4 regions of the Nocardia sp. NPDC003183 genome follow, and region 4 is predicted to be linked to each of the others. Evidence: riboswitches for the same ligand, from Rfam matches in the RefSeq annotation. Region 4 holds a riboswitch; each other region holds the start of a gene.
What was found. A riboswitch is a leader RNA that binds a small molecule or an ion and turns the genes downstream of it on or off. The one in region 4 is predicted to bind S-adenosylmethionine.
Positions count from the first base shown of each region.

Region 1: linked by a shared signal. The riboswitch ahead of ACWDXS_RS33955 (bifunctional o-acetylhomoserine/o-acetylserine sulfhydrylase) and the one ahead of ACWDXS_RS20810 (rhodanese-like domain-containing protein) in region 4 are both predicted to bind S-adenosylmethionine.
Region 2: linked by a shared signal. The riboswitch ahead of ACWDXS_RS31495 (amino acid ABC transporter permease) and the one ahead of ACWDXS_RS20810 (rhodanese-like domain-containing protein) in region 4 are both predicted to bind S-adenosylmethionine.
Region 3: linked by a shared signal. The riboswitch ahead of ACWDXS_RS28415 (aminotransferase class V-fold PLP-dependent enzyme) and the one ahead of ACWDXS_RS20810 (rhodanese-like domain-containing protein) in region 4 are both predicted to bind S-adenosylmethionine.

Region 1 covers NZ_JBSFTG010000023.1:35,651-43,465, forward strand. Annotated here, with positions in the region: gene metX (homoserine O-acetyltransferase MetX) at 1-928, opposite strand, end outside; gene ACWDXS_RS33955 (bifunctional o-acetylhomoserine/o-acetylserine sulfhydrylase) at 925-2,241, opposite strand; SAM riboswitch class IV at 2,324-2,434, opposite strand; gene ACWDXS_RS33960 (TetR family transcriptional regulator) at 2,499-3,221, opposite strand; gene ACWDXS_RS33965 (MFS transporter) at 3,356-4,849, shown strand; gene ACWDXS_RS33970 (NADP-dependent isocitrate dehydrogenase) at 5,136-6,353, shown strand; gene ACWDXS_RS33975 (MFS transporter) at 6,585-7,733, shown strand; gene ACWDXS_RS33980 (hypothetical protein) at 7,775-7,815, shown strand, end outside.
Region 2 covers NZ_JBSFTG010000018.1:22,987-30,801, forward strand. Annotated here, with positions in the region: gene ACWDXS_RS31480 (LLM class flavin-dependent oxidoreductase) at 1-334, opposite strand, end outside; gene ACWDXS_RS31485 (ABC transporter substrate-binding protein) at 331-1,290, opposite strand; gene ACWDXS_RS31490 (amino acid ABC transporter ATP-binding protein) at 1,323-2,084, opposite strand; gene ACWDXS_RS31495 (amino acid ABC transporter permease) at 2,081-3,076, opposite strand; SAM riboswitch class I at 3,187-3,280, opposite strand; gene ACWDXS_RS31500 (hypothetical protein) at 3,647-4,366, shown strand; gene ACWDXS_RS31505 (hypothetical protein) at 4,439-4,636, shown strand; gene ACWDXS_RS31510 (glycosyltransferase family 2 protein) at 4,620-5,792, opposite strand; gene ACWDXS_RS31515 (LppM family (lipo)protein) at 5,794-6,549, opposite strand; gene ACWDXS_RS31520 (carotenoid biosynthesis protein) at 6,697-7,632, opposite strand; gene ACWDXS_RS31525 (phytoene desaturase family protein) at 7,700-7,815, opposite strand, start outside.
Region 3 covers NZ_JBSFTG010000013.1:190,650-198,464, forward strand. Annotated here, with positions in the region: gene ACWDXS_RS28400 (S8 family peptidase) at 1-1,375, opposite strand, end outside; gene ACWDXS_RS28405 (AAA family ATPase) at 1,400-2,530, opposite strand; gene ACWDXS_RS28410 (class I SAM-dependent DNA methyltransferase) at 2,768-3,472, opposite strand; SAM riboswitch class IV at 3,646-3,760, shown strand; gene ACWDXS_RS28415 (aminotransferase class V-fold PLP-dependent enzyme) at 3,802-5,118, shown strand; gene ACWDXS_RS28420 (excalibur calcium-binding domain-containing protein) at 5,328-5,867, shown strand; gene ACWDXS_RS28425 (hypothetical protein) at 5,874-6,113, opposite strand; gene ACWDXS_RS28430 (Uma2 family endonuclease) at 6,150-6,785, opposite strand; gene ACWDXS_RS28435 (flavin reductase family protein) at 6,838-7,305, opposite strand; gene ACWDXS_RS28440 (YbaK/EbsC family protein) at 7,479-7,815, opposite strand, start outside.
Region 4 covers NZ_JBSFTG010000006.1:221,822-229,636, reverse strand. Annotated here, with positions in the region: gene yczR (MocR-like transcription factor YczR) at 1-666, shown strand, start outside; gene ACWDXS_RS20840 (hypothetical protein) at 653-1,024, opposite strand; gene ACWDXS_RS20835 (CaiB/BaiF CoA transferase family protein) at 1,103-2,200, opposite strand; gene ACWDXS_RS20830 (DUF456 domain-containing protein) at 2,329-2,811, shown strand; gene ACWDXS_RS20825 (amidohydrolase family protein) at 2,812-3,663, opposite strand; gene ACWDXS_RS20820 (FAD-dependent oxidoreductase) at 3,848-5,236, opposite strand; gene ACWDXS_RS20815 (Rv0361 family membrane protein) at 5,427-5,885, shown strand; SAM riboswitch class IV at 5,931-6,050, shown strand; gene ACWDXS_RS20810 (rhodanese-like domain-containing protein) at 6,068-6,484, shown strand; gene ACWDXS_RS20805 (O-succinylhomoserine sulfhydrylase) at 6,495-7,703, shown strand; gene ACWDXS_RS20800 (PIN domain-containing protein) at 7,778-7,815, opposite strand, start outside.

The sequences.
Region 1 (7,815 bases), on a different contig from region 4:
CGGCGGCGACGCCGCCGCGCCCGCGCCCCACGTCGTGGCGATTCATGGCCTCGCTGAGCAGTACATAGGTGGCCGGATCGAAGCGCGAACACAGCTTGTCGGCCTGGTGCTCGAGGTAGCTCTGCACCGCGTACCGTCCACCGGTCCACGGGTCCTCGTCGCCCTGTGCCTTGTTGGCGAAGCGGTGGTCGAGTTCGCCCTCGGTGCGGTAGGTCAGGTGCGCGATCCGCCGGGCCAGCCCCATGCCGGTCATCGGCGCGCGACCGGTGCCGTGATAGTCGCCGCCCTGCCAGTCGGGATCGGCCGTGATGACGGCCATCTGGGTGGTCTGGGTGCCGATCTGGTCGGCGGTGGCACGGGCGCCCACGGCCAGCACGAGCGCGGCCGAAACCCGCTCCGGCAGGCCGATGATCCACTCGAGCACCCGCATGCCGCCCATCGAGCCGCCGACGACAGCGCCGAGCCGCTCGATCCCGAGCACCTCGAACAACTGCGCTTCGGCTTTCACCTGGTCACGGATGTTCAGCTCGGGAAACCGCGCGCCCCATGGCTTTCCGTCGGAGGCGAGTGAGGACGGGCCGGTGCTGCCCTTGCAGCCGCCCAGCACGTTGGTCGCGATCACACACCACTCGTCGGTGTCGATCGGCGCGCCGGGCCCGACCATGCCCTCCCACCAGCCGGGCGCCCCGTCGGGCCCACCGACGACATGGGAGTCGCCGGTGAGCGCGTGTTCGACGAGCACCACGTTGTCCAGGGTGGGCGAGAGCTCGCCCCAGCGTTGCACCGCCAGCCGCACATCGGGGACGACGGCGCCGTTCTCCAGCGCCACATCCCCGATGGCGACCAGGCCGACGCGCCCGTCCGGCGGCGGCAGCAGGGCCACCCCGGTTCCTGGTCGGGCGATCGGCGATTCGGTGCTCACAGTCACGTCGTCGCCGCCGCGAACCCGGCCCGCAGATCGGCCAGAATGTCGTCGATTCCCTCGATGCCCACCGCGAGCCTGACCAGGCCGGGAGTGACGCCGGCCGCCAGCTGCTCTTCGGGCGTCAACTGCGAGTGCGTGGTCGACGCCGGGTGAATCACGAGTGAACGCACATCACCGATGTTAGCTACATGGCTGTGCAGGCTGAGCGCGTCCACGAACTTCTTGCCCGCGTCGACGCCGCCTGCCAGCTCGAACGCCACGATCGCGCCCGCACCCTTGGGCGCCAGCTCCTTGGCTCGCGCGTACCAGGGCGAGGACTCGAGGCCCGCGTAGAACACCGCGTCGACGCCCGGCTGCTCGGCGACGAACTTCGCGACCGCCTCGGCATTGCTGACATGCCGTTCGACCCGCAGGCTCAGCGTCTCGATGCCCTGGGCGATGAGGAACGCGTTGAACGGCGAGACCGCGGCACCCAGATCGCGCAGCAACTGCACGCGAGCCTTCAGCGCGAACGCGGGCGCGCCCAGATCGGCGAACACCGCACCGTGGTAGCTGGGGTCGGGCTCGGTGAAGCCGGGGAAGCGCGCGTTGCCGTCGGCGTCGCGCACCGTCCAGTCGAAGGTGCCGCCGTCGACGATCACGCCCGCCACGGCCGCACCGTGCCCACCCAGGTACTTCGTCGCCGAATGCACGACGATGTCGGCGCCGTGGGCCAGCGGCTGGATCAGGTAGGGGGTGGCGACGGTGTTGTCCACGATCAGCGGAAGGCCGTTCGCGTGCGCGACACCGGCGATGCCGGGAATGTCGAACACCGCGCTGCTCGGGTTGGCGATGGTCTCGCCGTAGAACGCCTTGGTGTTCGGCTGGATCGCGGCTTCCCACTGCGCGAGGTCATCGGGATCCTCGACGAACGAGACCGTGATTCCCAGTTTGGGCAGCGAGTAGTGGAAGAGGTTGTAGGTGCCGCCGTAGAGGTGCGGGCTGGACACGATGTGGTCGCCCGCGCTCGCCAGGTTCAGGATCGCGTAGGTCTCCGCGGCCTGGCCCGAGGCCAGCAGCAGCGCCGCGACGCCACCTTCGAGGGCGGCCACGCGCTGCTCCACCGCGTCCTGGGTGGGGTTCATGATCCGGGTGTAGATGTTGCCCGGCTCGGCGAGACCGAACAGCGCGGCGGCGTGATCGGTGTCGCGGAAGGTGTAGGAAGTGGTCTGGTAGATCGGCAGCGCCCGCGCGTTGGTGCTCGCGTCGGGAGCTTGGCCCGCGTGGACCTGCTTGGTCTCGAAGGACCAGTTCTCGGGCAGGGAAGAGTCAGTCATGTCGTGCTCCAAATGGGTGTCAGCCGGGGGATCTCGTCAACTGGGTCGGATCGACTGGCAACAACACATGGGGGCCTCCTGCAGTGCGCGCTTGCTCTCGACTTTCGAGAGCCCGGTCATCACCCGGAGCACCCCACCGCAGCTGGAGGGTTGCCGACCAGCGAGCCGGGGCTTGGCGCTGGTACTCATGACCTTGCCGTCATGTTAACCGGAGATCTCCCGCAGGCGGAAACTTCCCCCGCATTTCCCGCCGAAGATCACTCGCCGGACGGTGTGCCGAAGCCTGGCGTGTCGTCCACCGGTGCGCCACAGACCTGCCGCAAGCCGTGGTAGGCGCGCAGCACGGCGTCGCGCGTGACCCGAACGGCTACCGTCGGTGACCCGCTCAGCAGTGCCTGTTCGGTATCGGCGACCGAGAGATGGCACAGCATCTGCCAGATCCCGGCCACCAGCTTCACCGTGAAGTCCTCCGGTGACGTGCCCATCCGCTGCGCGAGCTCGGTGCACACCGCGACGTTCTTCTTCTCCGCGTATTCCAGCGCGCGCGCGTTGACCGACTGGCTGGTGCGCATGATCCGCTGCATCTGCAGGAACTGACGGATGAACCGGATACCGTCCGCATCCGCCTCGGCCTGGACCACCTCCAGGTAGGCGCCGCACAGTGCCTGGAGTTCGTTGCCGGTGTTCGGCTGGGAGCGCAGCGCGACGGCGACGGAGACCCCGAAGTCGTCGATCGGGGCAAGCACGATGTCTTCCTTGAGCGCGAAGTACCGGTTGACGGTGCGTGGGGACACATCGGCACCCGCGGCGATCTGCTCGACCGTCGTCGCGTCGAACCCCTGGCTGTCGCACAGCTCGAGTCCGACCGCCACGATCGCGGCCTTGGTCTGGAGTTTCTTGCGCTCGCGCAGGCCCAGCGGCGCGCCGGCAGCCGGTTCGGTCGTCCGGTCGGCGCTGATCGGAGTGGTCGAGTCCAGCATGTGACCAGCCTACCGCGTCGGCCGCTTTATCTGTCCAACTAAGTCAATTGGCGCAGTCAGACATTTTTCTCTTGACGCCAATTGTCTCACAGTGCCAGGATTGGTCCACACTGATCGAGTGACGAGGAGTCCTGGTGACCAGCACCGAGATAGAGACGAAACATGTTGATTCCCAACAGAGTTCGATGCGGTGGTGGGCGCTGGTCGTGCTCTCCGCCGCCCAGTTGATGGTGGTGCTCGACGCCACCGTGATCACGATCGCCCTGCCCTATGCCCAGCGTGACCTGGGGATCAGCGACGGCGACAAACAGTGGGCGCTCACCGCGTACACGCTCATCTTCGGTGGGCTGCTACTGCTCGGCGGACGGATGGCCGACTACCTGGGCCGGCGCCGGATCTTCCTGGTCGGCCTGGTCGGCTTCGCCGCCGCGTCGGCGCTGGCGGGGCTCGCGCAGACCGGTCCGCAGTTGTTCGTCGGCCGAGGTCTACAGGGTGCGTTCGCCGCGCTGCTCGCCCCCGCGGCCTTGTCGCTGTTGTCGGTGATCTTCACCGACGTGCAGGAACGGGCCCGCGCGTTCGCGGTGTTCGCCGGCATCACCGCCGGTGGCATCGCGTTCGGGCTGATCGTCGGCGGCGCGCTCACCGAATTCGCGTCGTGGCGGTGGACGCTGCTGATGAACACGCCGATCGCGCTCATCGCGGTAGCCGGTGCGGTGGCGGTGATCGCGCGCGATATCCCGGTGCCCAGAACCGGCGGCTACGACCTGCCCGGCGCCGTCACCGTGACATTCGGCTTGGTGTCGATCGTCTACGGATTCAGTCGCGCCGCCGAACACGGTTGGCTGGCGGGCAGCACCCTCGGCCTGCTCGGGGCCGGCTTCGCCTTGCTCATCGCGTTCGTCTTCATCGAGGCACGCTCGGCGAACCCGCTGCTGCCACTGCGAATTCCGGGTGAGATCAATCGCGGCGGCGCCTTGCTGGCCGCGCTGCTGATCCCGATCGCGATGTTCGCCATGTTCTTGTTCCTGAGCTTCTACTACCAGAACACCCTGGGGTATTCGCCGCTGAAGGCCGGGATCGCGTTCCTGCCGTTCCCCGTGGGCATCGGGATCGCGGCGGGCATCACCAGTTCGCTGATGCCCAAGTTCGGGCCGCGTCCGCTCATGGTGGTCGGCGCGCTGCTCGGCGTCGTGGGACTGCTGTGGCTGGCACAACTGAGCTACGGCGACGGGTACGCGCTGAGCGTGCTGCCCGCGCAGCTGTTGATGGCGCTCGGGATGGGCCCGCTGTTCGTCGGGATGCAGGCCGTGGCCCTGCATCAGGTCGACGCCGAGGACTCCGGTGTCGCCAGCGCCCTGCTCAACGCCGCCCAGCAGGTCGGCGGCGCCGTCGGCACCGCCCTGCTGACCACCCTGTCGGTGCAGGCCGCCGAGAACTACGTCACCGACAACCCGACCGTCGACCACCTGATCGAACGCGCCTCGATCTACAGCTACGACGTCGCGTTCTATATCGGCGCCGGCTTCTTCCTCGCCGCCGCCGTGGTGATCGCGGTGATGATCCGCGACAAGCCGGAGAACCTGATCGAAGGCGACGAACACGCGGCCGCGATACCCGTCGCGGTCTGACCTTCTCGACGAGGCCCGCGCTACGGCGCGGGCCTCTTGTTACCACTCAGTAGCCGGTCAAGGCCCGATCGGGTGATGACAGGCGGGCCGGGAGGGCTGTCCCGCACAGTGGGGCCTCCCGTCGCGGTGAGGTGGGGGACAGCAGTACGCTCGTCTTGTTTGCACCACACGTCCCGCAGACAACGCGGGGCATATACGTTGTCTGTTGGAACTGCTGGGGTCCGCTCACAAGCGTGTTCGCCTAGCCGTGCAATAAGGGCACCCACCGAGGAGGACACGAAGATCCATGTCCAAGATCAAGGTTGAAGGCACCGTTGTAGAACTCGACGGCGACGAGATGACCCGGATCATCTGGCAGTTCATCAAGGACAAGCTGATCCATCCCTATCTCGACGTGAATCTCGAGTACTACGACCTCGGCATCGAGTACCGCGACAAGACAGACGACCAGGTCACCGTCGACGCGGCCAATGCCATCAAGAAGTACGGCGTCGGCGTGAAATGCGCCACCATCACCCCCGACGAAGCGCGGGTGAAAGAGTTCGGCCTCAAGAAGATGTGGCGCTCGCCCAACGGCACCATCCGTAACATTCTGGGTGGCACCATCTTCCGCGCGCCGATCATCATCTCCAACGTGCCCCGGCTGGTGCCCGGCTGGACCAAGCCGATCATCATCGGCCGTCACGCCTTCGGCGACCAGTACCGCGCCACCGACTTCAAGGTCTACGAGGCGGGCACCGTCACGCTGACCTTCACCCCGGAAGACGGCAGCGAGCCGATCATCCACGAGGTCGTGAAGATGCCCGAGGACGGCGGCGTCGTCATGGGTATGTACAACTTCAAGAAGTCCATCGAGGACTTCGCGCGGGCCTCGTTCAACTACGGCCTGCAGCAGAACTACCCGGTGTACCTCTCCACGAAGAACACCATCCTCAAGGCTTACGACGGCATGTTCAAAGACACCTTCCAGGAAGTCTTCGACGCCGAGTTCAAGGCCGAGTTCGACGCGGCGGGCCTCACCTACGAGCACCGCCTGATCGACGACATGGTCGCCTCCTCCATGAAATGGGAGGGCGGCTACGTCTGGGCCTGCAAGAACTACGACGGCGACGTGCAGTCCGACACCGTGGCCCAGGGCTTCGGCTCGCTCGGCCTGATGACCTCGGTGCTGCTCACCCCGGACGGCAAGACCTGTGAGGCCGAGGCCGCGCACGGCACGGTCACCCGGCACTACCGTCAGCACCAGCAGGGCAAGCCGACCTCGACCAACCCGATCGCGTCGATCTTCGCCTGGACCCGTGGCCTCGAACACCGCGGCAAGCTGGACAACACCCCCGAGGTGATCGGCTTCGCGCAGGCGCTCGAGGACGTGGTCATCAAGACCGTCGAGGGTGGTCAGATGACGAAGGACCTCGCCGCGCTCGTCGGCGGCGACCAGGGTTACCTGAGCACCGAGGAATTCCTCGGCGCGCTGGACGTCAACCTGGCTCGCGCTCTGAAGTGAGATAGCCCCGGTTCGCAACCGCGAACCTGCACGGCTGTGAGAAAGCGCTCGCATCGAATCCGATGCGAGCGCTTTTGCGTCCGTACCCGGCGGTTGTTCCCACGGTGGGGTAACTCACGCTCGTTTCGGGTAGCTAATGGGTAGTCGTGCCCGTTGCATGGAAGCGTGACTTCTTCCATCGCAGCCCCCGATCGTCTCGACGTGCCACGCACCAGCTGGCATGTCCCGGCGATGCTCGCGTTGGCGCTGGGTGGATTCGGGATCGGGACCACCGAGTTCGTGACCATGGGGTTGCTGCCCGATATCGCGCGGGCCTTCGATATCTCCGAGCCGTCGGCCGGGCACGCGGTGTCGGCGTACGCGCTGGGGGTCGTGGTGGGTGCGCCGCTGATCGCCGCGTTGTGCGCGCGGGTGGCGCGCAAGAAGTTGCTGATCGTGTTGATGGTCGCGTTCACGCTCGGCAATATCGGGACCGTGCTCGCGCCGACCTTCGGCACGCTCGTGCTCGCGCGGTTCGTGTCCGGTCTGCCGCACGGCGCGTACTTCGGCGTCGCCTCGCTGGCCGCCGCCACGCTCGCGCCCGTGGGGCAGCGAGCCAAGGCCGTGGCCGCGGTGATGCTCGGGCTCAGCGTGGCGAATGTGATCGGGGTGCCCGGCGCGACCTGGCTCGGTCAGCACCTGGGCTGGCGTGACGCCTATGTGGTCGTCGCCGTGATCGGCGTGGCCACGGTGGCCGCTCTGTGGCGCTATGTCCCCGCGCTGACCAGCATGAAGATCACCAACCCGATAACCGAACTCGGGGCGCTGCGACGCCCGCAGGTGCTGCTCACCCTGGCCGTGGGCGCGATCGGCTTCGGCGGCATGTTCGCGGTCTACACCTACATCGCCACCACCATGACCGATGTCGCGGGCATGCCCATCGGCGCGGTGCCGATCGTGCTGGCGCTGTTCGGTCTCGGCATGATCGTGGGCAATATCGGCGGCGGCATCCTCGCCGACCGCGGCGTCGACCGCTCGATCTTCGTCGCCATGATCGCGATGGTCGTGATCCTGGCCGGGTTCGTCCTGGCGGCGCACAACCCCGTCACCGCCGCGATCGGCGCCTTCCTCGTCGGCGCCTCGGGCGCGGCCCTGGCCCCCGGCCTCCAAACCCGCCTCATGGACGTAGCCGCCGACGCCCAAACCCTCGCCGCCGCCCTCAATCACGCCGCCTTGAACATGGCCAACGCCGCGGGCGCCTGGCTCGGCGGCCTCGTCATCGCCGCGGGCCTCGGCTACACCGCCCCCGCCATGGTCGGCGCGCTCCTGGCCGTCGCCGGTGTCCTCCTGTTCGCCCTCACGGTTTTCCTGCAACGCCGGTCGGCGCATAACACGCCGTAACTGATTGGGGCCCTTGCGTACCTCGGCATACAGTGCCCCACATGCCGAGCCAACGCTTGGAGGAACTGATGGAGAGCACGCC
Region 2 (7,815 bases), on a different contig from region 4:
TGCCGATGATCAGCTCGAGCCGGCCCTCGGACAGGTTGTCGAGGGTGGAATAGTCCTCGAACGCGCGCACCGGATCGAGCAGGCTCAAGGTGGTGACCGCGGTGAACAGGCTGATCCGCGAGGTGAGGGCCGCGATGTGGCTCAACACCACCGGGGGAGCGGTCGACAGGAACGGATCCTCGTGCCGCTCACCGACCGCGAACCCGTCGTAGCCGAGCTCCTCGGCGCGCCTGGCCTGTTCGACCACCTCGTGCAGGCGATCGCGCGTCGTCGGGACCACGCCGGTGACCGGATCGGGCACCCGCGTGATCAGCGTCATCAGTAGGAACTTCATGCGGCGGGCTTCTTCGGCAGACCGGGCGGGTTGATCCGCGACTCGGTGACCTTCTCCGAATTCAGGCCCCAGCGATCGAGGATCTTCTGGTAGCTGCCGTCGGCGATCGCGTGCTGCAGCGCCTTGTGAATCGGGCCGATCAGGCCGTTGTCCTTCTTGGTGAGCGCCGCGATCTCGCCCTGCAGCTGCTCACCCGCGCCGGAGAAGGTGGCGATGATCTTGCCGTCGCTGGTGGCGGAGTGATAGACGGCCGCGGGGTTCGGGCCGATGTAGCCGTCGATGCGCTTGGAGGCCAGCGCGAGGTAGTAGTCGGTGCTCTGCTGGTAGTAGGCGATGTCTACCGGGGGCAGGCCCTCGGCGACGTTCTTCTCGTTCCAGCTCACCAGCAGCTGTTCCTGATTGGTGCCCGCGCCGATCCCGATCCGCTTGCCCGCCAGGCTCTTGCGGTCGGTGTAGGTCAGCGTGCTGTCCTTGGGGACCTCGAGGGCGACGGTGTCGGTGCGGTAGGTGGCGAAGTCGTACTTCTCCTTGCGCTCCTCGGTGACGGTCACGTTCGAGATGAACGCGTCCACCTCACCGGAATCCACCCGCACGAAGTTCTGCGACCAGTCGGCCACCTGGATGTCGAGCTTCAGGCCCAGGATGTCGGCCACCAGGGTGGCGAAGTCGACCTCGGAGCCGATGACCGTCCGGTCGTCGGTGGCGTAGAACCGCAGCGGCGGCACGGAACCGGCGGGACCGGTCACCACCAGCGTGCCGCGGTCGCGGATGGCCTTGGGCACCTCGGCGGCGATCGCGTCGACCTTGGCGGCGCGCACCCTGCCCTCCTGGGCGGGGGACAGGTCGTAGGTGATCGCACCGGCCTGCACGGTGTCGGCGGCCTCGGGCTCGGCGGTGCAGCCTGCCGTCAACAGCGTAGCCGCCGCGACGATGCCGATCAGAGTGGAGAGCTTCATCAGTGTCGAAACCTGTTCGTGGGAAGGGATGTTCAGCGGACGCGGGACAGGAACGCCTGCGTGCGCGGGTGTTCGGGGTGATCGAGAACGCTGGCGGCCTCGCCCTGCTCGACGATCACGCCCTCGTCGAGGAACACGACCGTGTCGGCGACCTCGCGGGCGAAACCGATCTCGTGGGTGACGATCACCAGCGCGGTGCCGCTGTGTGCGAGATCGCGGATCACCGCGAGGACCTCGCCGACCAGCTCCGGGTCGAGTGCGGAGGTGGGTTCGTCGAACAGGATCAGCCGTGGTTTCAAGGCCAGGGCCCGTGCGATGGCCACGCGCTGCTGCTGACCACCGGACAGACGCCGGGGGTAGGCGTCGACGAAATCGGCCAGGCCCACCCGTTCCAAAAGCTGTGTCGCCTCGGCGATCACCTCGCCGCGCGGACGGTGCTGCGCCGAGACCGGGGCGAGCACCACGTTGTCGAGCACCGTGAGATGCGGGAACAGATTGAACTGCTGGAACACGAAGCCGATGCGGCTGCGCTGGGCGCGCACCGCGTGGTCGGGCAGCGAACGCAGGGTATTGCCGCGTTGGCGGTAGCCGATCAGCTCACCGTCGATGTGTACGGTGCCCGCGTCCTGTGCTTCCAGATGGTTGAGCACCCGCAGCAGTGTGGACTTGCCGGAGCCGGACGGCCCGATCAGCGCGACCACCTCACCGGCGCGTACGGCCAGATCCACGCCACGCAGTACCTCGGTGCCGCTGTAGGACTTGCGGATTCCGCGCGCCAGCACCGCTGCGGTCATCGGGTTGCTCCTCGGGGTGCGGCCGCACCGGCGGCGATCTCGGTGACCTTGGCGCGGACCCGCTGCCACGGTGTCGGCGGCAGCTCACGCTGCGCGCCCTTGGCGTAGTGCCGTTCGATGTAGTACTGCAGGATCGACAGCGCCGTGGTGAGCACGATGTACCAGACGGTCGCCACCATCAGCAGCGGCACCACCCGGCCGTTGCGGCCGAAGATCACCTGTACCTGGTAGAACAGCTCGGCGATCGCCATCACCGACACGATCGAGGTGCCCTTGAACAGGCTGATCACCTCATTGGCCGCGTTCGGCAGAATCGAGCGCATCGCCTGCGGCAACACGATCGTGCGGAACTGGCGCCAGCGTGGAATCCCCAGCGCCGCCGCCGCTTCGAGCTGACCGTCGTCGACGGCGAGCAGACCCGCGCGGATCAGTTCGGCCGAATACGCCGCCTGATGCAGGGCCAGCCCGATCACCGCCGCGGTGAAACCGCTGATCACACCATTGACATCGAACTCGTAGAAGCCGGGGCCGAACGGAATGCCCACGGACAGGCGGGGATACAGGTAGGCGATGTTGAACCAGAACAGCAGCTGCACGATCAGCGGGATCGAACGGAAAGCCCAGATGTAGGTCCAGGCGATCACCCGCAGCACGGGATTGTTCGACACCCGCCCGATCGCCAGCAGCGTGCCGATCGCGAAACCGAGGGCGGTGCCCCACAGGGTGAGCTCGATGGTCACCCGGAGTGCGGCCAGCACCGACTTCGCGGTGAAGTACTGGGCGAAAGTGCCCCAGTCCCAACCCGGATTGGTGATCAGGCCGTGCGCGAACTGGGCCACCAGCAGTAGAGCGATCGCCGCGACGGCCCAGCGCCACGGGTGCCACGACCCGGCGATCCGGGGCAGGTCGTCGATGGGCGCCTTGTCGGCGGGGAGAGCGTCGCCGGGCGGTGCGGGCGCGGTCTCGGCGCCGGATACGGCAGACGCGGTCATGGGAATCCTTCGGAAAACAGTGGAACGAGGCACAGTGACCTCCACCCGGCCAGCAACGGGTTCGCGATCTGGCGGCGCTCAGGCCGGACAGGTGGACAGCACGAAAATCTCCTCCATCGAACCCGGCAGAAGCACCCACACCCCGAAACGGGCGGGTTGCTGCGACGTCGTAGAGCCAGGTCTCTCGGTCGCTCTGGATGGTTGTGCCCGGCCGTCGTGGCCCGAGCTGAATCAGCATGTGGCATATGCACTAGTGCGCGCAACGATAGAAATCAACGTGAGCGCAGAGGTTGGAACCGATCGTGGGCACCGGCATAATTGCCCCGGTTCGGCGCGGTAGGTGATTCGCGCGCGGGCGCGGGCGCAGGGGTCTGGGCGAACGCGTCCGGGCATAGGGATCCTGCGGACGCGTCGTTGGGTCCGGTGCCGAGAAGGGGGCGGACACCGGGCCGCGGCGGCGGGTTCGCTGCGAGATTGCGACGCGCCGAACGGCCGGTGACTTCACCTGTCCGGATTCACCCACCGCACGCGGTAGCGTCGGCCTTCTCTGCGTCGATGAGGAGTTTCGCCGTGATCGTTGCACGTCGTTCCGCCACACTGACCTCGCTGACGGCCTGCGCCGCCGCGCTACTGCTGGCCGCGCCGCTGGCCGCCGCCGAACCGGCCGCACCGGTGACGCCCGCTGTCACCCGGGATGCGCCGGCTGTTCGGCCATCGGCGGGCCCGGGTGATCTGCTCGGCGCCTACCAAACCGTCGTCGAGACGCTGAAATCCCTGGGTATCCAGCCGTTCCTGTACCCCACGGTCGCCGCGAACTGCACCGGTGACGGCGCGGGTCTCGTGCCTGCCGTCGCGGGCGCGGTCCCTGGGCCGTGGCCGGCGAACACCCTCCCGATCCCGGGCATCGACCTGTCGGCCGTGAAGTCCGGCCAGACCCTGTTCACCTTCCTGCCCTACGGCCTCGCCCCCGACACCGCTGCGACGAAAACCTCCGGTATGCAGGTGGCCTGGCTCAATATCAGCACCGGTCGCGGCGGCATGGCTTCGATGGGCTCGATCGCCGACATCGTTCGCGCCATGGTCCCGCCCGAGGTTCCCGCCGAACTGCGTCCCCTCGCCGAAACCGCCATCCGTGACTTCCTCTTCGCCGCCATCCCTGTCGGCGGCGTTCGCGCTGTCCCCGTAGACACCGGCCGCGGTACCGTCCTGGCCGCCGTCTTCGGCACCACCGACAATGCGGGCAGGTCTTGCTTCTTCTTTCCCACCATCGGCATTACCGAGGTCGCCTGAAACTCGCGGGTCGGCGTCAGGCTCGGCATCGCCCAGTACTGGATCGTCCGCACGGTCGACGACGACGGACCGGTGTCCTCCATCGAGCAACTGCGTCTCACTTCGGACGGCAGGTACGTCACCGAGCGAATCGGGCTACGGGGTCAGGACCTTGTCACCGCAATCGACCTGGTCAAGGTCGAAATCGCCTGGGCAGATCTGGATCTGGACATCGAACAGTCGTCGACCGCCGGAGTGGCGACGGAGGCGGTGGTCATGCCAGGCGGGTAACGGCGTCGCCGGGCGTCACCAAAGGTCGCTGTTTCCAGCGGAGGCGGCCGGTGCGGTGGCGGTGGTGGGAGCGGGTCCAGAGAACGAGGTAGTGGGCTACCGAGAGGGGGTGGGCCAGGGCTGAGGTGAGGTCGGTGGCTGTTGGGGGGCGGCGGGTTTCGATGGTGCGGGCGGTCAGACGGCTTGTGACGGCGGCCAGGTAGCCGAGTAGGCCTGCTCGGCGGGTTCGGGTGCGGCCGAAGATCGCGGCCAGTGGGGGGATCCAATAGGCGAGGGCGGCGAGGATTCCGATGGCTGCGCCGGTGTCACGGCGGCCGCCGTAGGCCGACCACAGCCAGCGGGTGTAGCCGTCGGTGAGTTCTGTGGTGCCGGTGTACATTCGGGTGCTCGCGGCGGGGCCCGCGGTCACCAGGGCGGTGCGATGGCCTGCTCGGCGGATGGCGCGGGCCAGGTCCAGGTCCTCGGTGGCGCTGGCTGCTACGGCCGCGTGGCCGCCGCCGGCGCGGTAGGCCGCGGCGTCGACGGCGAGGAACTGGCCGCACGCTACGGCGGTGGACGGGCGCAGGCTGTGATTGGCGGGCCCGACGGGCAGGGTCGAGGCCCACGACCAGGCCAGCAGGGGCTGGATGAGGCGCTCGGCGGTCGAACCGGTGTCCTGTCTCGGCCAGGCCGAGACCAGACCTGCTCCGCGCCTGCGCAATTCGGTCACCGCCGCGGCGATCGCATGGGGGGCCAGGCGGACGTCCGCGTCGATGAAGACCAGGGCGGCCGCGTCGGTGCGGGCGGCCAGGCGCGCGCACGCGGCGGCCTTGCCGGTCCAGCCGGGGGCGGGGTGGGCGGCCGAGCGCAGGACGGTGAAGCGCTCGTCGTCGGCGATCGCGTCGAGTGCGGCTTCGTAGGTGCCGTCGGTGGACGCGTCGTCGAGAATCAGCACGCTCAGGCGGGGGACGCCGACCTGTGCGCGAAGGTCGGCGATCAGCGCGGGCAGGCGCTGCGACTCGTCGCGGGCGGGGACGCACACCGTGACCGGTTCGATCACGCCCGCGACCCCGCGCGGCAGGGTGCGCAAGGTGACCAGGTTGTAGGCGGCGGTGGCCGCGCCGAGCGCGGCCAGACCGGTGCCCGCCCAGGTCAGGTAGCGGGCAGCCGCGCTCATGTCAGCGGCCCAGTCTGCGACTGGAGATTTCGCGCCACATCTCCGAGGGGGAGAAACCGCCACGCGGTGCGTTCGGCGGGCCGGGGTTGCGGTCGCGGAACGCCAGGCCCGCGATCAGCGCGGCCACCGCGAGGGTGATGCCGCCGACGATGCCCGCCCAGCCCGCGAACGAGCGGGTGTTGGGGTCGGCGTACTTCACCTCGGCACGCAGGGTCGACACCTCGCCCGCGGGCAGCTTCCACGACACCGTGTTCTCACTGTCGGTGGTCTCCCGGGTGCCGTTGGTCTTGGCGACGCGGGCCGGGAACGCCACGGAGAACTGCACGTCCGAGCCGTGCGGCGGCACCGATTCCAGGTCGACCCGCCCGGTGAGACTCACCAGATCGCCGCTGCGCTGGAATTCGAGCGTGAACATGCCCTGGGTCTGATCCGACAGGCCACCGAGCTGGCCGACCTCGCCGAAGGACAGATCGTCGAAGAACACCTGGGTACCCATGTACCCGTCCTGGTTGTAGTTCTCCACCCGCACCTTCGCCGCCAGCTGCTCCGGCGCCTTCAGCTGCGGCCCCTTGTCTTCAGGCCCCGTCGGCACCACCGCGGCGACGATCCGCCCCGACACGCGATCGTTCGACGACACCCCCATCGACACCTGCACACGCAGGCACCCGGCGAGCGCGGGCACGAGCAATGCCAGCAGGACGGCAACGGCCGCGACGCGCCGCGCGGGCACGGAACGACGCGGCGAAGGAGCGGGCATGTCGGCGACGGGACTCGGCTGCACGGTTGACATCGTGCCAGGCTCAGGCCCGAGAGCCCACACGACGGGCCCAGCGCTCACCACCCACCCGTGCCGATCAGGCATTTTCGCCCCGAATCGGGGTGTGTCGCGGCGGGGCCTGCCCGCTCAGAACACGCGTCGCGCGGCCCGCGCACGCAGAAACAACGGGATTCCGAGCACACCGAGACCGAGGAATCCCCAGATCGCCGAGGCGGGAAGGCCGAGGAACACCGCGTGCGCGAGAGTCGAGCCGAGCCAGGTCCACCCGAACACCGCGACCGGGACCGCCACCGACGGGTCGCGCGGCGGCGGCAGGAAATGATCGAGCAGGGTGAGAATCACCGCCATGACCACGGCGACGAGCGCCCAGCCCAGGTAGTTGGTGTACGGGATCTCGGGGATGCCGGGCAGGCCCGCGTCGGTGACCGCCCAGGTCCATTGGCCGTCGGCCACCATCTGCGGATCGAGGAACAGATCCCAGCCGACCGCGCCGAGGACGAACAGTCCCACGCGCCCGGCATTCGACCCGCTGAGCAGTCGAGCGTCCGACGCGCTGTGTGCCCGCGCACGCACGGATCCGGACCGACCCGGGCGCCGCGTGATCGAGGCGCTCGAGGGGCGCTCGCGAGACACGAGCATGCCCGCGACGATCCAGATCGGGTACAGCCCGCCGGTCCACGCCAACGGCACCGCCAACGGGACATCGGCGAACGCGGGCCCGAGCCGATCGACGGCATAGGCGTAGCTGCCGAACGGGAATCCGGTCGCGGTGCCGACGATTTCGGCGGTGAGCCCCAGCCCGGACACGACGACGAAGAACCCGGCGGCCCACCGCAATCCACGAGTGGTCGCCGCGTGCAGCAGGGCGGTCGAGGCGGACAGCACCACGACCGCGACGGTGATCCGGTCGCGCGCCACCCCCGCGCTCAACGGGTACGTGATCTGCGCGAGCACCAGCGCCAGCGCGGTCACGGCCGGCATCGCGCGGCGTGGGTCGGCGCGTAACCAGGCGCGGATCGCGGCGCGAGTACGACGACCTGTGTCGAGAATCGTGCCGGTCATCGATGCCGCCGAACTGTCGGGCCGGTGCTGCCGTGCCGCTGACTCCGGCGGTGTGGCGGGCAGGCCTTCATCGCTTGCGCAGCGGCGTGAACCGGCGCTTGCGCCCGTCGCCGAGGACCAGCCGGGCCGCGCTGCGCCCGCTGGCTCCGGAGACTCCGCCGCCGGGATGGGTGGATGCGCCGG
Region 3 (7,815 bases), on a different contig from region 4:
TCACGGTGCCGGGGGAGCGGCCCGGCCCGATCGCGGAGTACGGCGCGCGATTCCATTGCGCTCCCACCCGATCCGACGAACCGACCGCGAGCGCGTTGACGCTGTCGGCCGGAACCTGCACGCGCGCATTGCCACTCGGCTTGTCGGCCTCGCCGTTGTTGCCGACCGCGATGGTGGCCAGCGTGGTGCCGTCGCTCAGGTAGTCGTCCCAGAACGCGGTCCAGGCGTGCACTTCGTCGTCCTCGATGGGGAGTTCGGGCCCGATGCTGACATTGACGAACTCGTATTTGCGTTGGCGCAGAACGGTATCGATGCGCTCGATGGCCGAGTACAGCTCGCACTGGTCGTCGTCGGTGTCCTCGTCGAGCACCTGATAGTGGTCGATGTAGCCGTAGGGGACCGGGACCGGCTGGACAGGGTCCACGCTGCCGAACAGCAGCGCCGAGGTGACGCGGTGGCCGTGGTCGAGATAGGTGCGCTGCGGCGCGGCGCTGTCGGCGAAGGTGTGGGCGTCGACCCAGCGGGTCAGCGGGGTGCGTGCGGGGATGCCACCGTCGAAGACCGCGATGGTGAGTTCCCGGTCGGTCGGCTCGGCCGTCGGCAAGGCCGGGCGGAACGTCGACAGCGCTGTCCTGGTGGTGGTGTCGCGCCCGAGCTGGGTGCGCATGCGCGGCATGCGGCGGATCACCCTGGTGAAGGAGTAGCCGGCGAGCGCGGCGATGGCGGCGTGGGTTCCGGTGACGGGGACGAAGGCCAGACCACCGTTGTCGAGTCGGCGGTCGATGGCCACGTCGAGATCGAGATCGCGGGAGAAGTCGAGCAGACCCTGCAGGGCGATGTCGCGATCGGAGTGCAGCACCAATTCGGCGACGGTCTCCGAATTACGCGGTTGCGCTGCGAGTCTGAGCCTGTCGGCGGCATTGTTGAGCCGGAATTCCGCCAGGCTGACGATTCCGATCTCGGCGCCGCCCAGCGGTGTGTCGGCATTGATCCGCGCGGTGAGCAACTGCAGATTGACGCGGGTCGTCGCCAGGAACAGCAGGGTGCTCGCCCGTGGTCGGCCGTGCTCCGGCGCGATCGCCACCGGCCTGCTGCCCAGTGGATCCAACTGCATCGATGTGAGAAGTCGTGTGGGATAACCACTTTTGGACAGGTACTGCGGATGCAGAGTGACCGCCGTGACCGTCTCGTCCTCCGGGCAGGCCGTCTTCGGCAACGCGTCCGCACTCGAGGTGGCCGCGCTGAGCATCGGCGCGAGTCGGGCTCGCGCCTGCGCCACCGTGTACGGGGACTGCGGCGAGCCGCCCGATCTGCTGGGAGAGATGGGCGCGGTGAGTCGCTCACCGAAGCCGATCAGAAATCGCGGTCCCGCCACCGGTGAATCCCCCCAGCTGCCACGTTATTCCCGTCGATGCGTGAAACCACGAATGGTGTCGCGCGACACCCCCGTCAGCGCGCTGATCTGGCGCTGAGACAAGCCTGACACGCCCGTCAGCGTCTGTGCCAGCCGTAACCGATCCGTTTTGGGAAGTTCAGCTGCCAGTCGCGCGGAATGCTCGGCCATCAGCCCGGGCAGTAGCTGGTCCTCGAGCACGCAACGCCTGCGCAATCGCAACATCGCGCGCTCGATATCGTTGAACGACAAGCCCTTCGATGCCAGCGCCACCGCGTCCACCGCGCCGTCGGGCAGTGGCTGCCCGGCGAATCGGCGAATCGCCTCGCAGCGTTGCTCGGCCTCGGGCAGCGCGAACTCCACGCTCACATCGAAGCGCCGCCACACGGCCGGATCCAGCAGATCGGCGTGGTTGGTCGCGCCGATGACCAGGCCCCCGCCGGTCGGCCAGTCGTCGATCTGCTGGAGCAGCACCGTCACCAGTCGCTTCAACTCGCCCACATCGCGATCGTCGTCGCGACGCTTGGCGATGGCATCGAGCTCGTCGAGCAGCAGAACGCACGGCCGCTGCTTGGCGTAGTCGATGGCATGGCGCAGGTTGGTGCCGGTCTTGCCGAGCAGGCTGCTCATGATGGTCGCCAAGTCCAGGACCACCAGCGGCAGCGACAGTTGGTGGGCCAGCCAGGCCGCGGCCATCGTCTTGCCGACACCGGGCGGACCGACGAACAGCAAGCTGCCGGCCGGAGTCAGATCGGCGGCGGCCAGCCGGTCGGCCTGCCTGCGTTCGTCGACGATCTGGGTGAGCACGTCATAGGTTTCGGCGGCCAGGATCGGCACTTCGGCGGTGGAACCGGGCGGGATCACCCGCAGCAGCGGCAGTCGGCTGTCGCCGTCGACCGGAATCGGCGTATCCACTTCCGCGCGTAGGGGATTGGCGCGCGTGGGGTTCTGGCGCAGCAGGGCGATCAGCGCATCGGCCAGTTCGGGACTGGCATGCCGGTGGCGGCGCGCGGCCCGGCGCACGAACATCGCGACGTCCTGCTCGCGCCCGGCGAGCGCCAACCTGGCCAGGTGGACGAATTCGTCGGGTAGATCGGCGCTCACGTCCGCCGAAGTGGAGCTCAAGGCGTGTGACATGGTCTTCTTCCGATCAACTACGTGGACTATTTTCGCTTCACTCGATCGTACGGCGTCCATCACGGGCAAAGTTCACCCCTTGTGTACCGGTTTGACATCGGACCCCACCCGCAGCGCCACATTGATCTGCCGAGCCCTCAGCGCAGCGATTCCCTTCGTCGGATGCTAGTTCCGCCACGCCCCCTCATGGGCGATTCCCTTCGCGTCGGGCGTGCCTCGAAGCGTGCGGCTCGGTGCCTATGCGATGCCGAGCGTCCAGACCAGCGCCATGGTGAACGGGTGGCCGCGCAGGTCGGCCCATTTGGGTTTCGCCGCGAGCCAGGCGTCGTCCACCAGGGCCTCGGCCGCTTCGGTGAGGACCCAGCCCGCGTCGGTGCCCGCGGTGATGTGCTCGCTCAGCAGGTGCAGGTGGGTGCTGATCGCGATCGGATCGCCCCCAGCCGGGGTGTAGTGCGTCGGCATTCCGGTGACCATCATGAACTGTGGGTGGTAGCTGACGTGGGCGAACGTGGCTCCTGGGACAGCCAGCCGCGCGGCCTCGGTGTAGAACGGGCGCAGGTCCGGCAGGTGTTCGTCGATCAGCGAGGAGATCACGAGATCGTAAGTGCTGCTGGGTAATTCGGTGGCACACACGTCGGCCTTGGTGAGTGTGCGGTGTACACCGCGTACGCGGGCACGGGCCAGCATTCCCGCGCTCAGATCGACGCCGTCGATCTCGGCGCTACTGCGGCTGCGCAACCACGCGCCGGTTCGCCCCGTCCCGCAACCCAGGTCGACCGCCTGGCGCACTCCCGCCCAATCCGGGCGACGAAGCCGATCCAGCAGCGCCGAGTCCATCTCGTCCATCACGGTGCGCTCGTAGGTGTCGGCCCAGCCGTCGTAGCCGGTGGCGACATCGACGGTGGGGTAGTGGCGTCGGTCGAAATCGGCGAAGGCAGGCATCACCGGAGTGTCGCAAAGGAAAGCGCACGTGGACAACCGATTTCCCGCTGCGGGTCGCGACGGTCCGACCGCCGCGCCGAACCGGGAGATCTCGTGCGTGGCCGGGGTCGGCTCCGAGCGCGCCGGCGATCGGTGGTTGACAGGTCCGGTGGTCGTCTGTCACTCTCGTTGCAGGTCACGAGTACCAGCGTTCAGCCCCGGCTTGCTGGTCGGCAACCCTCCTCCGCGGTGGGGTGCTCCGGGTGACGACCAGGCTGACGTCCGAATTGGGCGCGGCAAGCGCGGGCCACCTCTTCAGGAGCGGGTCCCTGAGCCGACGGGATTTCGTCATGACTGCTGTAATCGACCCCACCTGTGCCATCGCCGCCGTTTCCGGTGCCGACCTGCAGGTTCCGCTCGTTCAGGGCGGTACCAGCTCCTACGCCAACTTCGACTACGCGGCGAGTGCGCCGGCGTTGAAGCAGGTCACCGACCGGATTTCGCAGTTGCTGCCGTTCTACGCCAGCGTGCACCGGGGCGCGGGATACGCCTCGCGGATCTCCACCGAGTGCTACGAGGCCTCGCGGGGGTCCGTTGCCCGGTTCCTCGACGCCGACGACGACCAGGTCGTGGTGTTCACGCGCAACACCACCGATTCGCTGAACCTGCTGGCCGGGTGCGTGCCGGGGGAGACCGTGGTACTCGATATCGAGCACCACGCCAACTTCCTGCCGTGGGCGAAGCACGGTCGTCGCGTCGTGCGGGCCGCCGCCACAGTCGAGGAGACGATTCAGCGTGTCGTCGCCGAGCTGTGCAGCAAGCCTGCCGCGCTGCTCGCGGTGACCGGCGCGTCCAACGTCACCGGTGAGGTGCTGCCGCTGGAACGGCTCGCGACCATCGCCCACCTCTGTGGTGCGCGCATCCTCGTCGACGCCGCGCAGCTGGCTCCGCATCGCCGGATCTCCCTGCGCGAAACCGGGATCGACTACCTCGCCTTCTCCGGGCACAAGCTGTACGCGCCGTTCGGTTCGGGTGTGCTCGTCGGCCGGCGCGACTGGCTGGACGAGGGTGAGCCCTACCTGGCCGGTGGTGGTGCGGTGCGCAATGTCGGTGTGACAGAGGTCGAATGGGCGTGCGCGCCGCAGCGGCACGAAGCCGGTTCGCCGAACGTCCTCGGCGCGGCCGCTATTGCTGCTGCCTGCGATGCGCTGGCTGCCATCGATCCCACCGAACTCGTCGCGCACGAGCGCTTTCTGGCCGACCGGCTGCGTGACGGCCTGTCCGCGATCCCCGGCGTCGACCTGGTCGGTATCTGGTCCGACAGCCCCGACTGTGTGGGCATCGTCGCCTTCACGATCGCCGATATCGCCCCTGGCAAAGTCGCCGCGTACCTCTCCGCCGAACACGCCATCGGCGTGCGCGACGGCCGCTTCTGCGCGCACCCCCTCCTCGCGAGCCTCGGCCTCGACGCCGCCCTCCGAGCCAGCATCGGCCTCGGCACCACCGCCGCCGATGTAGACCGCTTGATCAGCGCGGTAGCCACCCTGGTCAGCCAAGGCCCCGCCTGGAATTACGCCGCCACCGACGGGCACTGGAACCCGACCCCCGAAACCCGTCCCCTCAGCGCCTCTTCCCCCGAAGGCGCCGCCCCCTGCCTGATCGGCTGAACTCGTCACAGGCGAGATTCGCCGAACGTCGGCCGTCGAGACCTGCTCTCGGCGGCCGATATTCGTTTTCCGTCGAGTGGTATCCGTCCGAGAACCCGACGGACCGCTTCTCGGAAATTCCAGGTTTGGACTGCCTCTCAGCTGGGTAACGCCTGTCGAACCCGTCGCGATGAAGCCCCCGAGATTGCCCGACAATCAAAGGGGACACCGTGACTCGACCGACTCAGCCGCCCGACCCGTGGGCTCGTCCGCCCCGCCGACCCGAAAAGAAGCGGCGTTGGCCGTTGCTGGCCGGGATCGGAGTCGCCGGCGTGCTCGGTCTCTCGGTCGTCGCCGGTCTCAGTGACGACAACCCCTCACCGGCCGCGCGGACATCACCCACCTCGACCACCCGCGTCGTCGCATCATCGACCACGGCAAAGCCGTCGACGACCACCGCCGCCCCGACCACCACGACGTCCGCCGCCCCGACCACCACGATCGATCTCCCGCCGGCACCCATCGCACCCACCACCACGATCGCGGCGCCGGCTCCACCGCCGGTCATCGTCCCCGCGCCGACCACCACCGTCGACCTCCCCGCCCCGCGGGTGGCAGCCGTCCCGGAGCCCGAAGCGCCGGCGCCCGCCAGCGCCTATTACAAGAACTGTGACGCAGCCAGGGCTGCCGGTGCCGCCCCGATCCACATCGGTGAACCCGGCTACCGACCAGAGCTCGACCGGAACAAGGATGGAGTGGCCTGCGAGTAGGGGTAATCAGGTATCCATCGAACGAACGACGTCCCCGACGCTGACGTGCTGGGAAATCTCATCCGAGAAGGCGAACGAGAGTTCGCCTCTCGGGGAGCGACGGATTTCGAACGCTCGAAGGACTCCTCGAGCGATGACCTTGCCCGCCCGCCGAAGCTCGACAGCGCCGCCGACGTCGAAATTGCCGATCGCGTGGCCGACGACAAACGGGTCCGGTCTGAAGCTGACCGGGAAGATGCCGGTCACCCGAAACTCACTCATGGAGACAAGTTTCCGATCAGGTCAGTCGAGATCCGCGTCGAGGGCGTTCCAGGTTATGGTGACGTCGAGCGGATCGGTGATCGCGATCGCGGTGGGGCTGTGGGATCGGAAGCGGGTTTCGGTGGAGACGTAGACGCCCGCGGTGTTGAGACGGAGGATTTCGATGGACTTCACGCGGCCGTCGTTGTTCTCCATGCGGACGATCCAGTACTGCTCGATTCCCAGGCGGGCGTATTCCGCTCGTTTATCCACACAATCGGCGGTAACCGTCGCCGGTGATACCACTTCGACGACCAGCAGGGTGTCGCCTGCTGTCGGCTTGGTTTTCCACTTGTCGCGGGGGTCTTCGATGCAGCGGTACACAATGGCGTCGGGGCGGCGGAAGTTGAAGGGAACCTCCGAGACCAGCATGTCCAGTTCGCCGCTGGCCTTCAGGCAGGGCTGCCCGGTGGCGCGTTTCCGGATCGCTTCCCGCAGGGACTGTTTGATCACGTCGGCGCTGGCGATGTGATTCGGCGAAGGTGAGTCGCGATGCACCAGCAGGCCGTCTTTGACCTCGATTACCCGAGCGAGGTCTTCCGGCATCGCCAAATACGTGTCCAGGTCGATTCTCGGAACACCGGCGCGCAACCACGACCAGTCGTATTCCTCGCTCATCGGACCAACCTAGCTGTGGCAGGTGGGTCACCGGCCTACACAGACGCTCTGATCAGGTGTCGAGGGCGGTGGGGCGGTGGTATTTGCCGTTGTAGTAGAGCAACGGGGCTGCGGAGGGGGACTCTTCGGTTTGGTCGTGGACTCGGGTGACCAGGCCTACGGCGAGGGTGTGGTCGCCGAGGTCGATGAGTTTGTGGAGGGTGGTGCGCAGCCAGATCGGGGTGCCGTGCAGGACCGGTTCGCCGGTGTCGAGGGTGGTCCAGAGGGCGCGGTCGGTGAAGCGGTCGGCGGCGGTCCGAGAGAAGCGGTGGGCCAGGTGTTGTTGGTGTTCGCCCAGGAAATGGATCACCACCGAGTCCGCGGCTCGCAACGCGTCGATGCTCGATGAGGTGTGCGCGATGTTGAACGACACCAGTGGCGGTTCGAGCGACAGGGAAGCGAACGAGGTGGCCGTGAACCCCACCGGTCCGCTCTCGGCTCCGAGCGTCACCACCGTGACGCCGGCCGGATAGTGCCGCATAGAGGCCCGATACTGCTCAGCCGTTATCCCGCTCAGATCATCGGGAACTACCAGTCCGGTCTCAGAAGGTTGCACATCGCCCACCGCCCCCAACTTACGCCCGTCCGGCGCGCGTCCTCACGGTCGCTGTGTCCGTTTGATCCAACTCACACGGTCGGGATGGGAAGCCGAATTCAGTCGATATCAATCGGCAGCCCCGCGGTGATACGGATGATTTCGCGGAAGTTGGTGCGGAACACGGTGTTCGGGTGGCCGCCCGCTGCCCAGACTTCGGGGTGGGCGGCGAGGGCGGTGTCCACCCAGGTGGGGAGGTTGGTGGGGTGGCCGAGGGGGGCCGTGCCGTCGACGGGCTGGCCGGTGATGCGTTCGGCCAGGGCGGTGGGGGCGGGGGTGAGGGTGCCCTCGAGGCGTTTGCCGGTGCGGGCGAGGTCCACGTGGTGATGGTCGGCCACCAGGAGCAGGACGGGATCGTCGTCGAGGAGGAAGACCTGGGCGGTGAGGATCGCGGTG
Region 4 (7,815 bases):
GGCGCCGAGGGCCGCGCCGAACTGGCCGCCATCGCCCGCGACACCAGGATGACCGTCGTCGTCGACGAGTCGATGGGCGAGCTGAACCTGTCGGACGGGACCATGCCCCCGCCGGTGGCCGCGTTCGCGAAGGGCTCGGAGATCGTCACCATCGGTTCGGCGTCGAAGTCGTTCTGGGGTGGCCTGCGGGTCGGCTGGATCCGTACCAGTCAGCCGCTGATCACCAAACTGCTCGGCATCCGCTCCACGGTCGACCTCGGCACCCCGGTGATGGATCAGCTGGCCACCGTCCACCTGCTCGAGAACGCCGAACCCATTCTCGAGCGTCGTCGCGAACAGCTGCGCGCCCAGCGCACCGCCCTGCTCGACGCCGTCGCCGAAGACCTCCCCGGCTGGCACATCACGGTCGGCGCGGGCGGTATGTCGGTGTGGGCCCAGCTGCCGAGCCCGGTTTCCACCGCGCTCGCCGCCACCGCGCCCAATCACGGCGTATTGCTGGCCGCCGGACCACGTTTCGGCGTCCAGGGCGCGTTCGAGCGTTTCGTCCGGCTGCCGTACACCCACCCCGAAGCCGAGCTACGCATCGCCGTCAAATCCATCGCCGCGGCCTACGACGCCCTCACGCCCCGCGCCGCCGATCCGCTCCAGCCACTCACCTGCTACTGAACGCGCACGGGTTGTGCCCGGTGGAAGCCGGTTCGGGGCGCACGGTTTCGTACCCCGCCCCGAACATGAACAGCACCGAGGCCACCAACCCCAGCGCGGTCAGCGGCACCGCGACGGCGCCGCGTTCGGACGGATAGCGGAACAGCAGCACCAGCAGACACAGCAGCGAAACGGCGGCGGCCAGCAGCATCCCGGTCGCCAGCCCGTTCAGCACGCTCACCATCACCGGCACCGGTGCCGCACTGTGGCAATGGTTTTCGGCGATCTGCGCGGTACGGGTGTCGAACAATCCCTCGGCCAGGATGAAGCACAGCACTGCCGCGCCGAAGGTGGTGACCGCGATGAGGGCGGCGAGCACCTTCGGTGGGGTTCTGACGGTTCGGAACCTCGGCCTGTCGTCGATAGTGGAAAACTTTACCGACGACAGGCCGCCAAATCAGTCAGCCCAGACCGTTTCGATCGGTGTCGCGACGTTCGGCGGGGGAGTGGGTGTGCCGCCCGGTGTGCGCGAGAAGCGCGGCGCGGGCGCGTGCTGGACCACACCGTCGATGTCGATCAGGCCGGTACGGGCCACGATGTGCGGGTTCTCGGTGGCCTCGGTGAAGGTCAGCACCGGTGTGGTGCAGGCATCGGTGCCGTCGAAGATCGCGGCCCACTCGTCGCGGGTCTTCGTCAGGAACTTGTCGGTGAACAGCTTGCGCAGCTGTTCCTGACCGTTCGGGTCGATCTGCATCGGCAGACCTTCCGGGTCGATCTCCAGCCCGGCCAGCAGTTCGGCGTAGAACTGCGGCTCGATCGCGCCGACGGCCATGTACTTGCCGTCGGAGGTCTCATAGGTGTCGTAGAAGGCCATGCCGGTATCGAGCAGGTTGGTGCCGCGCTCGTCGGACCACAGGCCGACCCCGCGCATACCCCAGATCATGTGCGAAAGGGCAAGCGCGCCATCGATCATCGCGGCGTCGATCACCTGGCCCTTGCCGGAATTCTGCCGCTCCACCAGCGCGGCGAGCACGCCGAACACCAGGAACATCGAGCCGCCACCGAAGTCGCCGACCATGTTCAGCGGCGGCACCGGCCGCTCGCCCTTGCGCCCGATGGCATTGAGCACACCGGTGAGCGAGATGTAGTTGATGTCGTGTCCCGCGCGATCGGCGAGCGGGCCGTGCTGGCCCCAGCCTGTCATCCGGCCGTACACCAGGCGCGGGTTGCGGGCCAGCGCCTCGTCGGGTCCGAGGCCCATGCGCTCGGTGACGCCGGGGCGGAAGCCCTCGAGCAGCACGTCGGCCTTCTCGACCAGGTCGAGGATCTTGGCGACGTCGGCGGGGTCCTTCAGATTCGCCTCGACGATCGTTCGCCCGCGCCACTGGGGGCGTTCCATGAAGCCGGGCAGCTGGTTCGGGCGCTGCACGCGCACCACGTCGGCCCCGAGGTCGGCCAGCAGCAGCGCGGCGTGCGGACCTGGCCCGATGCCTGCCAACTCGATGACCTTGATGCCCGCAAGGGGCCCCTGCTTGGCGGTGGACTCCGTGCTCACGCGGTGACCTCAGTTCGTCGTCGAACGGTATTGACACTCCGACAATAGCGCTGGGGTGGCGGCTCGGGTAGAGCATGGGCGAGAATTCGCACGAGCGCGACTCGGCGTGGCAACGGGAGGACCCGATAGTGGGCGTGTGGGGTGAGGTCGTTGTCGGCCTTGTCATTCTGGTCGGCATCGTCGGCGTGATCGTACCGATTCTGCCGGGCGTGATCCTCATCTTCGCGGCAATCGCGGTGTGGGCGTTCATGACCGGCGGTACGACGGCCTGGACGGTGCTGGCGATCGCCACCGTCGCGCTGGCGCTCTCCGGCATCGTGAAGTACACCTGGCCGGGCAAGCGGATGCGCGAAGCCGGAGTGTCGAACCGTGCGCTGCTGGCCGGTGCGGTGCTCGGCATCGCCGGCTTCTTCGTGATCCCGATCGTCGGCCTGTTCATCGGCTTCGTGCTCGGTGTGTACCTGGCCGAGCTGTACCGCTTGAAGACCAACGACCTGGCCTGGCCCGCGACCGTGCACGCGCTCAAGGGCGTCGGCTTGTCGATGCTGGTCGAGTTGTTCGGCGCGCTGATCGCGTCCGGTGTGTGGCTCACCGGCGCGATCATCAGCTGACTACTCGATGATCGGCAGCGGACGGGTGTGGTCGTCCGCGCCGGGGAGCTGATTGCGCGGGATCGGGATAGTCGGATTCTCGGTGCGGGGTAGCGGCTCGGATTTCGGGCGACGCACCGCGGGCAGCCGGTAGAACTCGCGGGCATTGTCCTCGAGCACCGCGTGGATATCGGAGCCGACCACCTGCGAGATCAGGTCCACATCGCGCTCCTCGAACGGCCTGCCTGCGCGCGTGCCGGGCAGATCGCTGCCGAACATCAGCGCACCCGGGTTGACGGTGTGGATGCGTCGCAGCGTCTCGGCCACATCCATCTCGACCCGGCCGAACCCGGTCGCCTTCACCCTGGCGCCGCGGTCCACCAGGTCGAGCAGGTACGGCAGACCCTCGTCGGACATGCCGAGATGGTCGATCGAGAGCGCGGGCAGCTTCGAGATCACCGGTTGCAGCGAGGCCAGCATCTGACCGTCGATGTAGAGCTCCACGTGCCAGCCCGCCAGTTCGTGGGCGCGCAACGCCTGCAATGTCATCTCGGTGATGTCGGCGGCGGCGCGCTTGAGGTTGAACCGCAGGGCGCGTACGCCTGCCCGGTTCAGCGCGAGGATCTCGTCGTCGGTGGCGTCGAGATCGAGCCGGGTCACGCCGACCCAGTCGGGACCGAGCGCGGCCAGTGCTGCCTTCAGGTACGTCTGATCAGCGCCTTGGAAAGACGCGCTGACAACAGCACCGCCGCGAACATCGAAGTGCGCCATACGCTTTCGATAGTCATCGATCACGTAGGGCTCGGGGAGATAGCCTTCGTTCTCGATCAGCGGAAACCGCGGATCGATGATGTGGACGTGGGCATCGAACACCAGTACAGAATGCCTTATCTCTGCGGCGCGAGCGCGCTCAACGTCGCGCCCCCACTAGGACGGGACCACTGAAACCCCGAGTTCTGCCATGACAGCACACCCAACTCCCGCACATCCCGACCCCGAGGAGGGATCGGCGGGCCATTCAGGGCCGCGAACACGCGCGCGCCAGCGCGCCGAAAACTCAGGCCTTGTTCGGCTCGGAGGCGCGCAGCATGTCCTCGCGCTCCACGACCTTCACGCGCTCACGGCCTTCGGGCTCGCCGAGGGCGCGCTCGTGGGCGTCGAGGCGGTACCAGCCCGCCCAGGTGGTGAACGGGATGCCCTTGCCCTCGAGGAACTCGGTGACGGCGTCGAGCTCGGGCTTCGGCGCGGGGGCGAAGGCCTTGGCGTCGTCGAGCAGGCAGGCGATGGTCTCGTTGGCGTCGCCCTTGGTGTGGCCGATGAGGCCGACCGGGCCGCGCTTGATCCAGCCGGTCACGTAGGTGGCGGGCATGAATCGGGCGTCACCTTCGGCGGTGTCGTCGGCGATCACGCGGCCGGCCTCGTTGGGCACCGTGCCCGCCTGATCGTCGAACGGCAGCTGGGTGACGTTCTGCGAGAGGTAGCCCACGGCGCGGTACACGGCCTGGATGTCCCAGTCGGTGAAGTTGCCGGTGCCCTTGACGTTGCCGGTGCCGTCGAGCTGGGTGCGTTCGGTCTTCAGGCCGACGACCTTGCCGTCTGCGCCGAGGACCTCCGAGGGCGATTCGAAGAAGTGCAAAAACAGCTTGTGCGGGCGGTCGCCGTGGTCGCGGATGGCCCACTGCTCCAAGGTGTTGGCGACCATGTCGACCTGCTTGGAGTTGCGGCGCGCGGCTTCGGAGCCCTCGTCGTAGTCGATGTCCTCGGGGTTGACGATGACCTCGATCGTCGGCGAGTGATCCAGTTCGCGCAGCTCGAGGGGCGTGAACTTGGCCTGCGCGGGACCACGACGACCGAACACGTGGACCTCGAGGGCCTTGTTGCCCTTGAGACCTTCGTAGACGTTCGGCGGGATCTCGGTCGGCAGCAGTTCGTCGCCGGTCTTGGCGAGCACGCGCGCGACGTCGAGGGCGACGTTGCCGACACCGAGCACGGCGACCTTCTCGGCGTCGAGGGGCCAGGAACGCGGGACGTCGGGGTGGCCGTCGTACCAGGACACGAAGTCCGCGGCGCCGTAGGAGCCGTCGAGGTCGATGCCGGGGATGGCCAGGGCGCGGTCGGCGTTGGCGCCGGTGGAGAAGATGACCGCGTCGTAGAACTGGCGCAGGTCGTCGAGGGTGATGTCGGTGCCGTAGTCGATGTTGCCGAGCAGGCGGACCTGGTCCTTGTCGAGGACCTTGTGCAGGGCGGTGATGATGCCCTTGATGCGCGGGTGGTCAGGGGCGACGCCGTAGCGGATCAGGCCGAAGGGCGCGGGCATACGCTCGTAGAGGTCGATGCTCACGTCGGCATCGGACTTCATCAACGCGTCGGCGGCGTAGATACCGGCCGGTCCCGCACCCACGATCGCAATGCGAAGTGGGCGAGTCGCTGCACTCTGTTCGGTCATTTCTACGCGCACCCTTTGGTCGAGAACTGATTTGACGGCGTCAACTTAGCTTAGGCTAAGTCGGACATCCGCTTACTGGCAGCTGCCATCGACGTCGGCAGCCGACCGCAATCAAGGCGATTCTAGCTGCGGCGTTGCAGCCACCCGGCGCGCGGTGTAGCTGCCCGCGCGGGTCTGTCAGGATTACAGCATGAACGAGGAGCAAACAGGCTCGGATGACCAGCCCGTAGTGGTGGATCAGACCGACAAGCGTTCCATCGTCCCGTTCGTCGCGGCCGCGGTGATCGCGATCATCGTGCTCATCGGCATCGTGGCGGGTGGACTGCTCTCACCCGCTGAGAAAAATGTCACAGAGGCGGACCGTCTCGCGGCCGCCGTCACCAACTATATCGACGCGCGCTCGCGCAGCGACCTCCGTCCGCCGACCGGTGTGGCCTGCCCCGGGTTCGACGAGGAGAAATCCGGCCTCGGCGAACAGCTCGGTGGCCCGAAATCCACTGTCACGATCGACGGCAAGGGTTTCGAGAACGCCACCGTCAACGGCGACCGCGCCAAGATCGACGCGGCGCTCGTGGTCAACGGCAACCCGGCGGCGAGCAACTGGAAACTGACCCGCGTCGACAGCGCGTGGCTGGTGTGTTCCTTCTGAATCGTTTGACACGATGACCGGTGCCGAGGCAATCTCAGATCGCAAGGTCATGAGTGCCAGCGTCAAGCCCCGGCTCGCTGGTCGGCAACCCTCCTCCGCGGTGGGGTGCTCCGGGTGACGACCTGGCCGTGTGTTCGGGGATTTCCGGCACGGCAAGAGCGGATTCACGCAGGAGGATCGACATGACTTACGCTGGCGACATCACCCCTGAGAAGGCGTGGGAGCTGCTCACCGAGCACCCCGGCGCCGTGCTGGTCGACGTGCGCACCGAAGGCGAGTGGGCACACATCGGCATTCCCGACACCAGTTCCATCGAACGCCCGGCCCACTTCATCGAGTGGGTCGACGGCACCGGCACCCGCAATCCCGAGTTCGGCGTGCAGCTCGAGAAGGCACTCGCCGGTCGCCCCGACGACGCACCCGTGGTGTTCCTGTGTCGCTCCGGTCAGCGTTCCGCGCACGCGGCGAACCTGGCGACCGCGGCGGGCGTGGCACCGTCCTACAACGTGCTCGACGGTTTCGAAGGTGGTCCCGACGCGTTCGGTCAGCGCGGCAGCACCGGTTGGCGCGCTGTCGGCCTGCCGTGGCGTCAGGCATAAGGAGAAAAGCATGATCACCGGTGGTTCGTTCGACAAGCCACTGCCCGAAGGCGTCGGTCCCGGCACGCTCGGCGTGCGCGGCGGTCTGCGCCGTTCCGGCTTCGACGAGACCTCCGAGGCGCTGTACCTGACCTCCGGTTTCGTCTACGAGAACGCCGAAGCCGCCGAGGCCGCGTTCACCGGCGACGTCGAGCACTTCGTCTACTCGCGTTTCGGCAACCCGACCGTGGCCATGTTCGAGGAGCGCATCCGCCTGCTCGACGGCGCCGAAGCGGCCTTCGCGACCGCGTCCGGCATGTCGGCGGTGTTCACCGCGCTCGGCGCCCTGCTGAAGGCGGGCGACCGTCTCGTCGCCGCCCGCAGCCTGTTCGGGTCCTGTTTCGTGGTCTGTAACGAGATCCTGCCGCGCTGGGGCATCGAAACCGTGTTCGTCGACGGTGACGACCTCGACCAGTGGGAGCAGGCCCTCTCCGTCCCCACCCAGGCCGTGTTCTTCGAGACCCCGGCCAACCCGATGCAGACCCTCGTCGATGTCCGCAAGGTCACCGAGCTCGCCCACGCCGCGGGCGCGAAGGTGGTGCTGGACAACGTCTTCGCCACCCCCCTGCTCCAGCGCGGTTTCGAACTCGGCGCCGACGTGGTGGTCTACTCCGGCACCAAACACATCGACGGCCAGGGCCGCGTCCTCGGCGGCGCCATCCTCGGTGCCCAGGACTACATCGACGGCCCCGTCAAAACCCTGATGCGCCACACCGGCCCTGCCCTGAGCCCCTTCAACGCCTGGACCTTGCTCAAGGGCCTGGAAACCATGCCGTTGCGCGTGCGCCACTCCACCGAGTCGGCCCTGCGGGTAGCCGAGTTCCTGGAGACCAAGGATTCGGTCGACTGGGTGAAATACCCCTTCCTGGAATCACATCCGCAACACGCACTGGCCAAAGAGCAGATGACCGGCGGCGGCACCGTAGTCACCTTCGCCCTCAACGGCGAAGACGGCAAGAAGCGAGCCTTCGAGGTCCTCAACCGCCTCCGCATCATCGACATCTCCAACAACCTCGGCGACGCCAAAACCATGATCACCCACCCCGCCACCACCACCCACCGAGCCATGGGCCCGGAGGGGCGTGCGTCAATCGGCTTGTCCGACGGGGTAGTTCGCATCTCGGTCGGTCTGGAAGACCTCGAAGATCTCCTCGGCGACCTCGACAACGCCCTGAGCTAGTTCGTCCGAACGTCCCGAGTCGGCCTGTCGCAACGATCCACGTTCGGCAGGTCGACGTCGGACTCGTGGATCGCCTACCGGACCGGGTCGTAGACCGCGAACCCCAGGTGGC